One region of the Xanthobacter lutulentifluminis genome, then DNA from elsewhere that is predicted to be linked to it. Evidence: predicted binding sites of a transcription regulator. Region 1 holds the regulator's gene; the other holds the start of a gene.
What was found. The regulator LexA, encoded in region 1, represses DNA repair genes until DNA is damaged. The targets are predictions, from matches to a motif close to TGTTCNNNNTGTGTTCNG.
Positions count from the first base shown of each region.

Region 2: a site for LexA is predicted at 1,964-1,981, ahead of V5F49_RS06640 (ImuA family protein). Genes of this name have one in related genera too.

Region 1 is NZ_CM195525.1:37,322-44,518, forward strand. It holds gene V5F49_RS00235 (M20 aminoacylase family protein) at 1-30, shown strand, start outside; gene V5F49_RS00240 (sulfurtransferase TusA family protein) at 389-661, opposite strand; gene gltX (glutamate--tRNA ligase) at 658-2,073, opposite strand; gene V5F49_RS00250 (ComEC/Rec2 family competence protein) at 2,315-4,564, shown strand; gene lexA (transcriptional repressor LexA) at 4,864-5,574, opposite strand; gene V5F49_RS00260 (molybdopterin molybdotransferase MoeA) at 5,680-6,894, opposite strand; gene moaC (cyclic pyranopterin monophosphate synthase MoaC) at 6,939-7,197, opposite strand, start outside.
Region 2 is NZ_CM195525.1:1,477,047-1,484,243, reverse strand. It holds gene V5F49_RS06650 (LysR family transcriptional regulator) at 1-738, opposite strand, end outside; partial or broken gene V5F49_RS06645 (hydrolase) at 885-1,538, shown strand; gene V5F49_RS06640 (ImuA family protein) at 1,985-2,797, shown strand; gene V5F49_RS06635 (Y-family DNA polymerase) at 2,826-4,250, shown strand; gene V5F49_RS06630 (error-prone DNA polymerase) at 4,247-7,197, shown strand, end outside.

The sequences.
Region 1 (7,197 bases):
GTGGAGCGGGCGCTGCCGCTCACCGCCTGACCCGCAGTCCGGGCAGACCGGCCTCCGCGTCCGCCGCGCGGGTGGATGAGGCGCGGGCCTTCCGTGCGCGTCCCGCGCCTGCCGAATGGGGCCCTCACGGCGGAAGCGGGCTGCTTTCCTGTCCCAATCGCGCCAGTGCGTGACGGCGCGCGGCGAGGGCGTCCCTCGATGACGCACGCAACGCGCCAGCCCCGGCCCGTGAAAGCCAGATCCTGCGCGGCCCGGGTTGCCCTGCCGCTTGAGCGCTCCGAAGTGTCATGCACGCGCGGACAGCGTCACACGTTGAGCGGGCGGAGCCCTACGCTCCCCGCGCCGATCACGACGCGGTCCGGTTCCGCGCCGGTACCGCGCCGCGCGGTCAGTCCGGCTTGCGCAGCACGAACGTGAGAAGCCCCGGCGCGATCACCTTGTCTTCAAGGCGCGCCCCGGTCTCGTGGGCGAGATGGGGAATGTCGATCACCGCCATGGGGTCGGTGCAGGTCACCACCAGCCGGGTGCCGGGGCGCGCGGCGGCGAGGGCCTTGCGGGTACGCAGGGCGGGCAGGGGGCACTTCAGCCCCCTGAGGTCGAGCTCGAGGGTCGCCGGTTCGCCGGCAGGAGGCCGCGGAGGAGGCCGAGGCCCCGAGCTCATCCCGCCTGATCCTTCAGCCGGCCGAGGCTTTCCTCCCGGCCGAGCACCGTCAGCACGTCGAAGATGGGCGGGGACGTGGCCTTGCCGGTCAGCGCGGCGCGCAGCGGCTGGGCCACCGCGCCGAGCTTGACGCCCTGCGCCTCGGCATAGGCACGCACCGCCGCCTCGGTGGCGGCCGCGGTCCATTCGGCCGCCTCCAGCGCCGGCAGCAGCCGGGCGAGGTGGGCCCGCGCCTCGGGCGTGAGCAGCGCCGCGGCCTTGTCGTCCAGCGCCAGCGGCCGCTCCATGAAGATGAAGTCGGCGTTGTCCAGCAGTTCCACCAGCGTCTTGGCCCGCTCCTTCAGGCCCGGCATGGCGGCGGCGAGCTGGGCGCGACGCTCCGGCGTCATCCGCGCGAGCCGGCGCCCGGCGTCCGGCAAATGCGGCACCAGCGCATCGATGGCCACGAGCAGGTCGGCGTCGCTCGCTGCCCGCAGATACTGGCCGTTGAGGTTCTCCAGCTTCTGGAAATCGAACCGGGCGGCGGACCGGCCCACCCGGTCGAGATCGAAGAACTCGACCATCTCCTCGGTGGAGAACACCTCCTGGTCGCCGTGGCTCCAGCCGAGGCGCACCAGATAGTTGCGCAGCGCCGCCGGCAGGTAGCCCATGTCGCGATACGCATCCACGCCCAGCGCCCCATGGCGCTTGGAAAGCTTCGCGCCGTCCGGCCCGTGGATGAGCGGGATGTGGGCCATGCGCGGCACGTCCCAGCCGAGCGCGCGGTAGATCTGGGTCTGGCGCGCCGCGTTGGTGAGATGGTCGTCGCCGCGGATCACGTGGGTGACGCCCATGTCGTGGTCGTCCACCACCACCGCCAGCATGTAGGTGGGGGTGCCGTCGGAGCGCAGCAGGACCAGGTCGTCGAGGTCCTTGTTGGGGAAGGTGACGGTGCCCTGCACCATGTCCTCGATCACGGTCTCGCCGTCCTGCGGGGCGCGCAGGCGAATGACCGGGGCGCGGTCCTTCGGCGCCTCGGAGGGATCGCGGTCGCGCCAGCGGCCGTCATAGCGCGGCGGGCGGCCCTCCTTGCGGGCCAGCTCGCGCATCTCGTCGAGCTCCTCCGGCGTCGCATAGCAGCGATAGGCGTTGCCCCGGGCCAGCATGTCCTCAACGGCGGCGCGGTGCCGGTCGGCCCGGGCGAACTGGTAGATCGGATCGCCGTCCCAGGTGATGCCGAGCCAGGACAGGCCCTCCAGGATCGCGTCGATGGCCTCGGTGGTGGAGCGCTGGCGGTCGGTATCCTCGATGCGCAGCAGCATCTTGCCGCCGGTGTGGCGGGCATAGAGCCAGTTGAACAGGGCCGTGCGCGCGCCGCCGATATGCAGGAAGCCGGTGGGCGAGGGGGCGAAGCGGGTGACGATCTGCGACATGGGGGCGCTCGAAAATGGGGGTACTCGAACAGGCACGATCCGCGGGGGCGGACACGGCGGCGGAGCAGCGCGGACGCGGGATGGCCAGGGCCGCGGGCCGTGCCGCGGCACGGCGTGGCACTTGGACGGCGCCCGTGTAGCATAGGCGTCCGGCACAAGGAACATGGCGCGCCCGCATGGGGCGGCGCGCGGGCGGCCCGGGCAGGCGGAGTGGCGCCGGCTGCCCGGAGCGGGGACGGGCATGGCGTGGGGGAAACCGGCGGAAGGCGCCCGGGCGCGGGCTCGCGCGGCCGTTGCCGGCGCGCGCGCCGTCGCCATCCGGACCGCGCCGCTCGGTCTCTCCCGCCTCGGCGCAGCGATCGCGGCGCGGCTGGGCGCTGACCTGCGGGCAGAACTGGATTCCGGACGGCTCGTGCTGTGGCTGCCGGTGGGCTTTGCGCTCGGCATCCTGCTCTATTTCGGCGCGGCGCAGGAACCATCGCTGTTCGCCACCCTGCTGCTGGTGGCAGCATTGGCGGGCGGCGCCATGGCGCTGCGAGCGCGGCCAGCAGCGTTCCGTGTCCTCATCGCGCTTTCGGCCGTGGCCGGCGGCTTCGCCACCGGCACCGTGCGCACCGCCTTGGTCCGCCACGAGATCGCCGAACCGCCCCGGACCCCCGTGCGGCTCTCGGGATACGTGGAACGGGTGGAGCATCGCGTGTCCGGCGATCGCATCGTGCTGCGGCTCGATCCCGGCCCGGTGCGGGGGCTCGATCCGGTCCCCGCGCGTGTCCGCCTGACGCTGCGGCGCGGCTGGGCGCCGCAGGTGGGCACGCACGTCAGCCAGCTCGCCCAGTTGCTGCCGCCGCTCGGCCCCGCCATGCCGGGGGCGCACGATTTCGGCCGGGCGCCCTGGTTCGCGGGGATCGGCGGCGTCGGCTACGGCCTCGGCCGTCCGAAGCCGACGACCGCCGGGGAGCCGCCGTTCTCGGTCCGCGTCGCCATGGCAGTGGACGCGGCGCGCGATGCGCTCGCGCGGCGGATCCGCGCCGTGCTCGGCGGCCAGACTGCCGAGATCGCGGTGGCGCTGGTCGCCGGTGACCGCTCCGCCATCGCTCCGCAGGTCGAGGAGAGCATGCGGGTCTCCGGCCTCACCCACATCCTGTCCATCTCCGGCCTGCACATGGCGCTCGTGGCCGGAACGCTGTTCGCCGGCATGCGCGGCGCCCTGGCGCTGGTGCCGGCACTGGCGCTGGGCTTTCCCATCAAGTCCGCCGCCGCGCTGGTGGCCATGCTGGGGAGCGCCGCCTACCTCGTGCTGTCGGGCAACGACGTGCCGGCCCAGCGCTCGTTCGTCATGACCGCCCTGGTGCTGGCCGGCATCCTGATGAACCGCCCGGCGCTGACATTGCGCACCGTCGGCGTCGCTGCCGTGGTGGTGCTCGCCGCAACGCCGGAGGCGGTCCTGGACCCCGGAACGCAGATGTCGTTCGCCGCGACCCTCGCGCTGATCGCCGCCTATGAACGGTTGCGCCCGCTGCGCGCGCTGCCGCGGCCCGACGGGTGGCTGGGACATGGGGCGGTGTGGCTGCTGGTGCTGGCGGGAGGGACCGCGCTCACATCGCTGGTCGCGGGACTGGCGACCGCACCTTATGGCATCTACCACTTCCAGCGGCTCGCGCCCTACGGGCTGCTCGCCAACCTCGCCGCCATGCCGGCGGTGTCCTTCCTCGTCATGCCGTTCGGGCTCATCGGGGTGCTGCTGATCCCGTTCGGCTGGGACCACGTGGCCTGGCCGGTCATGGGCAAGGGCATCGACATCATGGTCGCCGTCTCCGATCGCGTCGCCGCCCTGCCGGGGGCGGACCTGCGCGCCGATCTCGTGAGCGCTCCGGCACTGGCCCTGATGAGCCTCGCCCTGCTGTGCCTGTGCCTGCTGCGCGGGCTGCTGTCGGCCGCAGCGCTGGTACCCGCGGCCCTCGCCCTCGCCGTGTCTGGCCCGGCGCCACGGCCCGACGTGCTGGTGGCGCCGGATGCCCGGACCGTCGCCGTGCGCGGCCCGGACGGGCGGCTCTCCATTCTCGACGCGCGGGCCCAGCGCCTGACGGCGGAGCAATGGCTGACGCGGGAGGGCGACCGCCGCCGGGCAGCCGATGCCGGCCTGCAGGCGCTTTTCACCTGCGACCCGCTCGGCTGCACGGCCCCCCTTCCGGGCGGCGGCACCATTGCCATCTCGCGCCGCGCCGAGGGGCTGGAGGCCGATTGCCTCGAGGCCACGGTAGTGGTGACCCGCGACCCGCCCCCACGTGAGTGCCCGGCGCGCGTGTTCACCCCGGAAACCCTGTCGCGCACCGGCACCGTCGCCCTCCACCATCGCGACGGGGCATGGCACATGGAGCCGACCCGCCGACCCGCAACGCAACGCCCCTGGATGCCGCGTCTTCCCCCGGAACCGGACGAGCCTTCCCCGGCGACCGACACGCCATCGGAGACCGACGCCCGGGCACCCTGAACCCAAGAACGGACCTAAGGAGCCCCTGCCACCGACCGCACCTCCAAGGGCGGCGGATACGACGGTGACCAGCACCCGGATGAGCAGCACCGGCAGTGCAAGGCCGGCACCGATCCACTGCAGATGGCCGCGCATGCGTTCTCCTCCGCAACCGGACGGACAGGGCTGAACGCAGACTCATGTGAATAGGGGGGAGGGGTGAGAGGCGCTTCCGACAGGACGCGCCCCGTTGAGCATGGCACGCGACGCCTCTCACCCCGTCTCGCCCGCCCGCCGCTTCAACGGCAGGAGATCGAAACTCAATAGCGTCGCATCAGCCCGACGAGCCGGCCCTGGATGCGCACCCGGTCGGGACCGAAGATCCGGGTTTCATAAGCCGGGTTGGCGGCTTCCAGGGCGATGGAGGCGCCCTTCTTGCGCAGGCGCTTGAGGGTGGCTTCCTCGTCGTCCACCAGCGCCACCACGATGTCGCCGGTGTCGGCGGAATCGCATTTGCGGATCAGCACCGTGTCGCCATCGAGGATGCCGGCCTCGATCATGCTGTCGCCGCGCACCTCCAAGGCGAAATGCTCGCCATTGCCGAGCATCTCGGGCGGGATGTTGAGGGTGTGGCTGCGCGACTGGATGGCGGAGATGGGGGAGCCGGCGGCGATGCGGCCCATGACCGGAACGGTGACGACGGGCCCGGCCTCGTCATCCTCCGCTGCGGGGCGGACCTTGCCGAGGCTGCCCTCGATGACCGAAGGCGAGAAGCCCCGATTGGAAGCGCGCGCCGCGCCAAGGCCAGGGGCGACGCTGTCCGGCAGGCGCACCACTTCCAGCGCGCGGGCGCGATTGGGCAGGCGACGGATGAAACCGCGCTCTTCAAGCGCCGTGATAAGGCGGTGGATGCCGGATTTGGACCGCAGATCCAGCGCCTCCTTCATCTCGTCGAAGGAAGGGGGAACGCCGGTTTCCTTCAGCCGCTCATGGATGAAGCGAAGCAGATCATATTGCTTGCGCGTCAGCATCTCATGCCCCCTGCCGGCGCCGGCCGCGGCGCGAAACAAATCATGAACAGTCTTTATCTGTTCCTTTTGTGTTCCGCAAGGGGTGAACGCACAGTTAAGATCGCCTCAGTCGTCGAAGGGAATGATCTCGCACGGGTCGCCGGCCTTCCCGGCAGGCGCCTGCGGCGGGCGCATCAGCAGGCCATCGGCAGCGGCAAGCACGCTCAGCATGGCGCTGTCCTGCGAGGGGAAGGGCGTGGCGACGAGCGCGCCGGAAACATCGCGATCGAGCCGCACGCGGACGAAATCGCGCCGCCAGTCGTTGGCCGGCACGTCCACCGCCAGACGGGCGGGCAGGGTGCGCGGGCCCGGCGCGGAATCACCCTGCAGCGCTCGCACCAGCGGCACGAGGAACACCATGGCGCAGACGTGGGAGGACACCGGATTGCCCGGCAGGCCCAGCACCCGCACCGCGCCCCTGTGCCCGAACATCAACGGCTTGCCGGGACGTAGCGCGATCTTGTGGACGCTGAGGTCGACCCCTTCCGCGCGCAGGGCCGGGCCGACCAGGTCATGGTCGCCCACGGAGGCGCCACCGGAGGAGACCACCAGATCGAACGCCCCGGAAAGCGCCCGTGCCACCACCGCGCGGATGGCGGAAAGATCGTCACGGATAAGGCCGAGGTCCTCGACCTCCGCCCCCGCCTGCCGCGCCAGCGCCGCGAGGCCGAAGGCGTTGGAGACGACGATCTCGCTGTCGCTGCCCGAGCCCTGCCCCGGCAGCACCAGCTCGTCCCCGGTCTGCAGCAGCGCGACGCGGGGCCGGCGGGCCACCGGCACGGTCGCATGGTCCATGGCCGCAGCCAGCATGATATCGCGGCTGGTCAGGCGCCGTCCGGCGGTGAGGCCCGGCGTGCCGGCGGAGAAATCACATCCCGTGCGGCGCACGTTGCGCAGGGCCGCCGTGGGAGCTGTGGTGGTGACGACATCGCCCTCGCGCGCGGTGTTTTCCTGAATCACCACCGTGTCGGCGCCGGGCGGCACCACCGCGCCGGTGAAGATGCGCACCGCCTCGCCGGGCCCGACCGCTCCGGCAAACGGCCGGCCGGCCGCCGATTCGCCGATGACGCGCAGGGTGGCGGGAGTGGCGGCGATGTCGGGCGCGCGCACGGCGTAGCCGTCCATGGCGGACATGTCGGCGGGGGGCTGGGTGCGCCGGGCGGGCAGGTCGCGCGCCAGCACCCGGCCGGCGGCCTGCGCCACCGGCACCTCCTCCACGCCGAGCGCCAGGACGCCCTCGGTGATGAGGCTGCTCGCCTCCTCGACGCTCATCAGCGCCATTGCCGCCGTCTCCCCGTGGCTGGTCTTGTGGTGATGGCCGCGGCTTAGCCGGCGGCGGGTCCGGCGCGATAATCGCCGCTGCGGCCGCCGGATTTCTCCAGCAGGCGGATGCCCTCGATGCGCATGGTGCGGTCGGCCGCCTTGGCCATGTCGTAGATGGTGAGGCAGGCGACGGAGACGGCGGTGAGCGCCTCCATCTCCACCCCGGTCTGTCCGCTCGTCTTCACCCGCGCCGCGATCCTGAGGCCGGGCAGGGCGGGGGCCGGCTCGATCTCCACTTCCACCTTGGTGAGCATCAGCGGG
Region 2 (7,197 bases), 1.4 Mb from region 1:
CGCGCCGGAGGCGAGGTAGCCCTCGATCAGGCAGTCGGGGAGATAGGCGATGCCCAGCCCCGCCACCGCCGCGGCGGCGAGGGCGGTGCCGTTGTCGGCCTTGAACCGCCCCTGCGGACGCAGCGTGACCACCCTGTCGCCATTGGTGAGCTGCCAGGTTTCGGTGCCCTGCATGAGAGCCTCGTGCGCGAGGAGCTCGTCCGGCGTCTCGGGCGACCCGTGCGCCTCGATGTAGGCGGGGCTGGCCACCAGCTGCCCGTGTATGGTTCCGATGCGCCTGGCGATCAGGTTCGAGTCCTGAAGATACCCGACGCGTATCGCGCAGTCGTACCCCTCGGTGATCAGGTCGACGAAGCGGTCGCTGTAGCAGGTGTGGACGTGGAGCCGGGGATGGCGCCGCGCCATCTCCGCGAGCATGGGCGCGAAGTGCGTCGGGCCGAAGGACAGCGGCACGGCCACGCGCAACCGGCCCCGGAGCTCGCCGGAGGGCAGGATGGTTTCCCGGGCCGAGTCGATCTCGTCGCAGACCCTCGCCGCATAGTCGCGGAACGTGGCCCCGGCTTCCGTGAGCGCGGCGCCCCGGGTGCTTCGCGCCAGAAGCTGGGCGCCGCGCTCCGCCTCGAGCCGGACCAGCCGCCGGCTGACCACCGACTTCGAGACGCCGAGCCGCAGCGCGGCAGGCGAAACGCCGCCGGCATCGGCCACTTCCACGAAGGTGCGCAGCTCCTCGATGTCCATCTGGCGTTCCCCTTTGCGCGACACAGCTTGCCGTGAGCGGGTGCTGCCGCAGCGTCACCGGGAACGGCAACCTGTTCCAGGCAACGTCGCCCTGACGGATGTCTTCCGCAAACCCATGCCGCCTCACGCGGCAGCAAGGATGGCACATGACCTTTCGAAACGGCCTGGCTTCGCTCCTGCGCCCCGAAGACTCGGTCCTCGTCCTGATCGACCACCAGCCCTACCAGCTCGCGAACGTGAACAGCCACGAGCCGCAGATGGTCATCAACAACACGGCCGGCCTGGCCAAGGCCGCCAGGGCCTTCGGCGTCCCCACGATCCTGACCACCGTGATCGCCGAGCGGGGCGGCCTTCTCTTCCCCCAGATCACCGATGTCTTCCCCGGCTAGGACGTCATCGACCGGACCCTCGTCAATACCTGGCAGGATCCGAAGGTGGTGGATGCGGTCAAGGCCACGGGCCACAGGCAATTGGTCATCGCCGGCCTGTGGACCGAGGTGTGCGTCGCCATGCCCACCATCCAGGCCCTCGGGGAGGGGTGGGACGTGACCGTGATCACCGATGCATGCGGCGGTGTTTCGGTCGAGGCCCATCAGGTCGCCATCCAGCGCATGATCGCGGCCGGCGCGAACATGATGACCTGGCTGGCGCTGGCGGCGGAGTGGCAGCGCGACTGGGCGCGGACCGACCAGGCCGCCGCGCTGACGCAGGTGATCACGCAGCATGCCGGCGGCAGCGGCATCGCGTTCCTGTGGGAGCAGCAGCTGCTCAACACGCCGGTGCCTGCCAGCGCAGGCTGAGCCGGGGGCGGATGCTGGTCTCGATGGGCGGCATGGAAGCCTGCCGCGCATCGAGCCGCGCCGTCTCCTTTCGGGAGGCCGGCCGTGCGGCCCTCCCGGTCCCGCCCGATGGCGCTCCCGTCCGGCAGGGGCTTCATCGCACCCGCCGGCTCCTCCTGCGGACGTGCTGCGCGGGTGCCGCCCGGGGAACGGGACGCGGATCGTCGGGGCGCGCAGATCGAGGGCCGACCTTCCGGCCGGCCGTGGCCGGAACTGCGGACGGATTGCCGCGCACCGATCCTCCCGTGGGACGGCATTGCGCCCCTTCGCGCGCGCCCTGCGCCGGCGCATCCGCCTGCAAATCGCCCGCCGCCTGACCCGGTCGGACACCGGTCCCGGCCGCCCCTGCACGCTTGACTCCCGTCTCGGTTTGAGTCCCTTTTGGAAGGAACAAAACAGGAACAATCATGAGCGCGGCACACGATGTTTCCGCGCTGAGGCAACTGCTCGCCGGGCTGGAGGCAGAGCATTTGCCCAGCGCCCCATCCGTCTTCAGCCTGGGCGCCGCCGGCCCCGACGGCGTCCTGTCGCGGGCGCTGGCGCGCGGGACCCTGCACGAGGTCCATGCCGCCGAGGGCGCCGACATCCCCGCCGCCTCCGGCTTCGCGCTGGCCCTGGCGCTGCGGGCCTGCGGCGCGCGGGACGCCGCGCAGCCCATCGTCTGGGTGCGACAGGGCTTTCTCGATGCCGAGGCCGGCGTGCTTCATGCTCCCGGCCTGCTCGGCCTCGGGCTCGATCCGTCGCGGCTCATCCTGATCCGCGCGGGCAATCCCGAGGAGGCGCTCCGCGCGGCCGGGGACGCGGCGGTCTGTCCGGGGCTGGGGGCGGTGCTGCTGGAGCCGTGGGGAGAACCGAAGGCGCTGGACCTGACGGCCACGCGGCGGCTGGCGCTGCGGGCCCGCGCCTCCGGCGTCCCCCTCTTCCTGCTGCGCATGACGGCGCGGCCCGCGCCCAGCGTCGCGGTCACCCGCTGGCTCGTCCGGCCGGTGGTTTCCAGCCCGCTAGCGGCCGGTGCGCCGGGGGCGCCGGCCTTCGCCGTCACGCTGCTGCGCCATCGCGCCGGCCTTTCCGGCCATATGTGGACTCTGGAGTGGGACCATGACAGCCGTTCCTTCCGCGACATCGCCCCGCTATCTCGCGCTGTGGTTCCCGTTCCTGCCGGCCGACCGGCTGCGCCGCCAGCACTCACGCCCTTCCGGCCCCTGCGTGACGCCGGATGAGGCGGCGCCGCTGGTGTTCGTCGAGCGGGTGCAGGGCGCGCTGCGGCTGGCCGCCGTCTCCCCCCGGGCGCGGACCGTGGGGCTGGCGCCGGGGCTGACGCTGGCGGATGCGCGCGCGCGGGTGCCCGACCTCGCCGTGGTCGACCACGACCCCATGGCGGATGCCGCTCTCCTCGAGCAGGTCGCCGATGATTGCGACCGCTGGACCCCGCTGGTGGGGCTGGACGGGCCGGACGGGCTCGTGCTCGACATCACCGGCTGCGCCCACCTGTTCGGCGGCGAGGCGATGATGCGCACGCGGCTGGTGGAGCATCTCCGGCGGCACGGGCTGGCGCTCCATGCGGTGGTGGCCGGCACGCCCGAGGCGGCGCGCGCGCTCGCCCGCTGCGGCCGGGGCGGCGTGGTGCCGCCCGGACGCGAGGCGGAACATGTCGCCCCGCTGCCCATCTCCGCGCTGGAGCCACCGCAGCAGGCCCTGGTCGGCCTGTCCCGCGCGGGGCTCAGGACCATTGGCGATCTCGCCGCGCGCCCCGGGACGCCGCTCGCCGCGCGCTTCGGCGAGGCGCTCCTGACGCGGCTGCGGCGCACGCTGGGGCAGGAGGACATGCCCATCGTGCCACGCCGCACGCTGCCGGCCTGCATCGCCGAGCGGCGCTTCGCCGAGCCCATCGGGCGGATCGAGGACGTGGAGGGCACGGTCGGGATGCTGCTGGAGGATCTCGCCGTCATGCTGGAGGCGCGCGGCGCCGGCGGGCGGGCGTTCGAGGCCTCCTTCTTCCGGGTGGACGGCGCGGTGCGGCGCATTCTGGTGGAGACCGCGCGGCCCTCGCGCGATCCAAAATCCCTGGGCCGGCTGTTCCGGGAAAAGCTCGATGCCCTGGCCGATCCGCTCGATCCCGGCTTCGGCTTCGATCTGGTGCGGCTCGCCGTGCTGCATACCGAGGCGCGCTCGCCCGAGCAGGTGAGCCTCGATGGCCGCGCCCAGGAGGAGGAAGAGGTGGCCGCGCTGGTCGACCGGCTGACGGCCCGGCTGGGCCGGGACCGCGTGCTGCGCTTCATGATGCGCGACACCCATGACCCCGATCGCGCCGCCAGCCTCGTGCCCGCGGCCGGCCCAGTGCCGCCCGCGGGACCGCAGCCGGCCGACCTCGCCGACCTGCCGCCCCGTCCCCTGACCATGTTCGACCCGCCCCAGCCTATCGAGGCGGTGGCCGAGGTTCCCGACGGACCGCCGCTGCGCTTCCGCTGGCGCCGCGTGCTGCACGAGGTGGTCCATGCCGAGGGGCCGGAGCGGATCGCCGCCGAGTGGTGGCGGCAGGGGCAGGCCGCGCCGACGCGCGATTATTACCGGGTGGAGAACCGCCAGGGGCGTCGCTTCTGGCTGTTCCGGGTGGGGCTCTACGATCGCGAGCCCGCCCCGCCGCGCTGGTTCCTGCACGGGCTGTTCCCATGAGCGCGGGGTTCTACGCCGAGCTGGCGGTGACGACCAATTTCTCCTTCCTGCGGGGCGCCTCCCATGCCGCGGACCTCGTGGCCCGGGCGCTGGCGCTCGGCCATGGCGGCATCGGCATCGCCGATCGCAACACCGTGGCGGGCGTGGTGCGGGCCTATGCGGCGGTGAAGGACGCGGAAGAGGCCCTGCAGGAGGAGCTCGGCGATCCCAAGGCGCGGCTGCCGTTCCGACTCGCGGTCGGGGCGCGGCTCGTGTTCGCGGACGGCACGCCGGACGTGATGGCCTATGCGCAGGACCGCTCCGGGTGGGGGCGGCTGTGCCGGCTGCTGACCACTGGCAACATGCGCGCCGCGAAGGGGGAGTGCATCCTCGCCCGCGACGACCTGCTGGGCGATCCGCGCGGGCTCTCGCTCATCCTCATGCCCCCGCACGCGCCGGACGCCCTGCTGGCGCCATCGCTCGCGGCGCTGGCCGAGGCCGCGCCGGGCTCCCTGTGGCTCGGTGCCGACATGCCGCGCCGCGGCGATGACCGCCGCCGCCTCGCCGCCCTGAAGGGACTGGCGGCCGGCGCCGGGGTGCCGTTGCTGGCCATGAACGACGTGCTCTATCACCACCCCGCGCAGCGCGACCTGCAGGACGTGCTGACCTGCATCCGCGAGGGCACCACCATCGAGGCCGCCGGCCGCCGGCTGGAGGTGAATGCCGAGCGCCACCTCAAGTCGCCCGCCGAGATGGCCCGCCTGTTCCGCGACGCGCCCGAGGCGGTGGAGGAGACGCGGCACTTCCTCGCCCGCATCGACTTCTCCCTGGGGGAGCTGAAATACGAGTATCCCGAGGAGCCGATCCCCCCGGGCCATACGGCCGACGGGTGGCTGGCGGAGATGACGTGGCGGCGCGCGGCCATCGCCTATCCCCAGGGCGTGCCGGCCGGGGTGGAGCAGCAGCTGAAGGACGAGCTGGCGCTGATCGCTGAGCTGAAGTACGCGCCGTATTTCCTCACCATCCGCGATATCGTCGGCTTCGCGGAGAAGAAGGGCATCCTGTGCCAGGGGCGGGGCTCGGCGGCCAATTCGGCGGTGTGCTACGTGCTCGGCATCACCGCCGTCGACCCGGCCGAGAGCAACCTGCTGTTCGCCCGCTTCATCTCCCGCGAGCGCCGGGAGCCGCCCGACATCGACGTGGATTTCGAGCACGAGCGGCGCGAGGAGGTGATCCAGTACATTTACGAGCGCTATGGCCGCCACCGCGCCGGCATCGCGGCCACCGTCATCTCCTATCGCCCGCGCAGCGCCATCCGCGAGGTGGGCAAGGCGCTCGGCCTCACCGAGGACGTCACCGCGCGCCTCGCCGGCATGGTGTGGGGCAGCTGGGGCGACATGCTGGAGCAGGACCGCATCGCCCAGGCCGGGCTCGATGCCACCAATCCTTCGATCCGCCGCGCGGTGGCGTTCGCCGGCCGGCTGGTGGGCTTCCCGCGCCACCTCTCGCAGCATGTGGGCGGCTTCGTGCTCACCCAGGGCCGGCTGGACGAGATGGTGCCCATCGGCAATGCCGTCATGGAGCACCGCACCTTCATCGAATGGAACAAGGACGACATCGACACGCTCGGCCTGATGAAGGTGGATGCGCTGGCGCTCGGCATGCTCACCTGCATCCGCAAGGCGCTCGACCTCATGCGCGCGCACGTGGGCGTGGACTACGGGCTGTCCGACATCCCGGCGGACCAGGCGGATGTCTACGACATGCTCTGCCGGGGCGATTCCATCGGCGTGTTCCAGGTGGAGAGCCGGGCGCAGATCAACATGCTGCCGCGCATGAAGCCGCGCGATCTCTACGACCTCGTGATCCAGGTGGCGATCGTCCGGCCCGGGCCGATCCAGGGCAACATGGTGCATCCCTATCTGCGCCGGCGCGAGGGCAGCGAGCCCGTGACCTACCCCTCGCCCCGGCCCCCGCACGATCCCGACGAGCTGCGCGACGTGCTGGATCGCACCAAGGGCGTCCCCCTGTTCCAGGAGCAGGCGATGAAGCTCGCCATGGTCGCCGCCGCCTTCACGGAGGTCGAGGCCAACAAGCTGCGCCGCGCCATGGCCACCTTCCGCAACCTGGGAACCATCGGGCAGTTCCAGACCCTGCTGGTGGAGCGCATGAGCGCGCGCGGCTACGATCCGGCCTTTGCCATGCGCTGCTTCGAGCAGATCAAGGGGTTCGGCGAGTATGGCTTTCCGGAAAGCCACGCGGCCTCCTTCGCCAAGCTGGTCTACATCTCCGCCTTCATCAAGTGCCGCTACCCGGCCGTGTTCGCGGCGGCGCTGCTGAACGCGCAGCCGATGGGCTTTTATGCCCCCGCGCAGATCGTGCGGGATGCGCGCGAGCACGGTGTCGAGATCCTGCCCGCCGACATCAACCACAGCGTCCACGACAACACGCTGGAGCGCCGCCCCAGCGGCGACCTCGCGCTGCGCATCGGCCTGCGGCAGATCGACGGGTTCAACGAAGCATGGTCGGGCAGGCTGGTGGCCGCGCGGGGCGCGGGCTATCGGGATATCGAGACCCTGGCCATGCGCTCGCGGCTGCCGGTGGGGGCGCTGATGCGGCTGGCTGATGCCGACGCCTTCGGCTCCCTCGGGCTGGGGCGGCGCGAGGCGGCGTGGGCCGTCCGCCGCCTGCCCGATGACGCGCCGTTGCCCCTGTTCGCGGCGGCGCAGGCGCGCGAGCTCGGCGCGGAGCCCGATGCGCAGCTGCCCCTCATGCCGCTGCCCGAGCAGATCGCGGTGGACTACCAGACCACGCGCCTCTCGCTGAAGGGCCACCCCATGGGAATCCTGCGCGACCTCTTCCGGAGGGAAGGCATCGCCAGCAGCGCCGAGGTGGCGGCACGGCGCGACGGCAGCTTCGTGCGTACCGCCGGCATCGTGCTGGTGCGTCAGCGGCCGGGCAAGGGCAA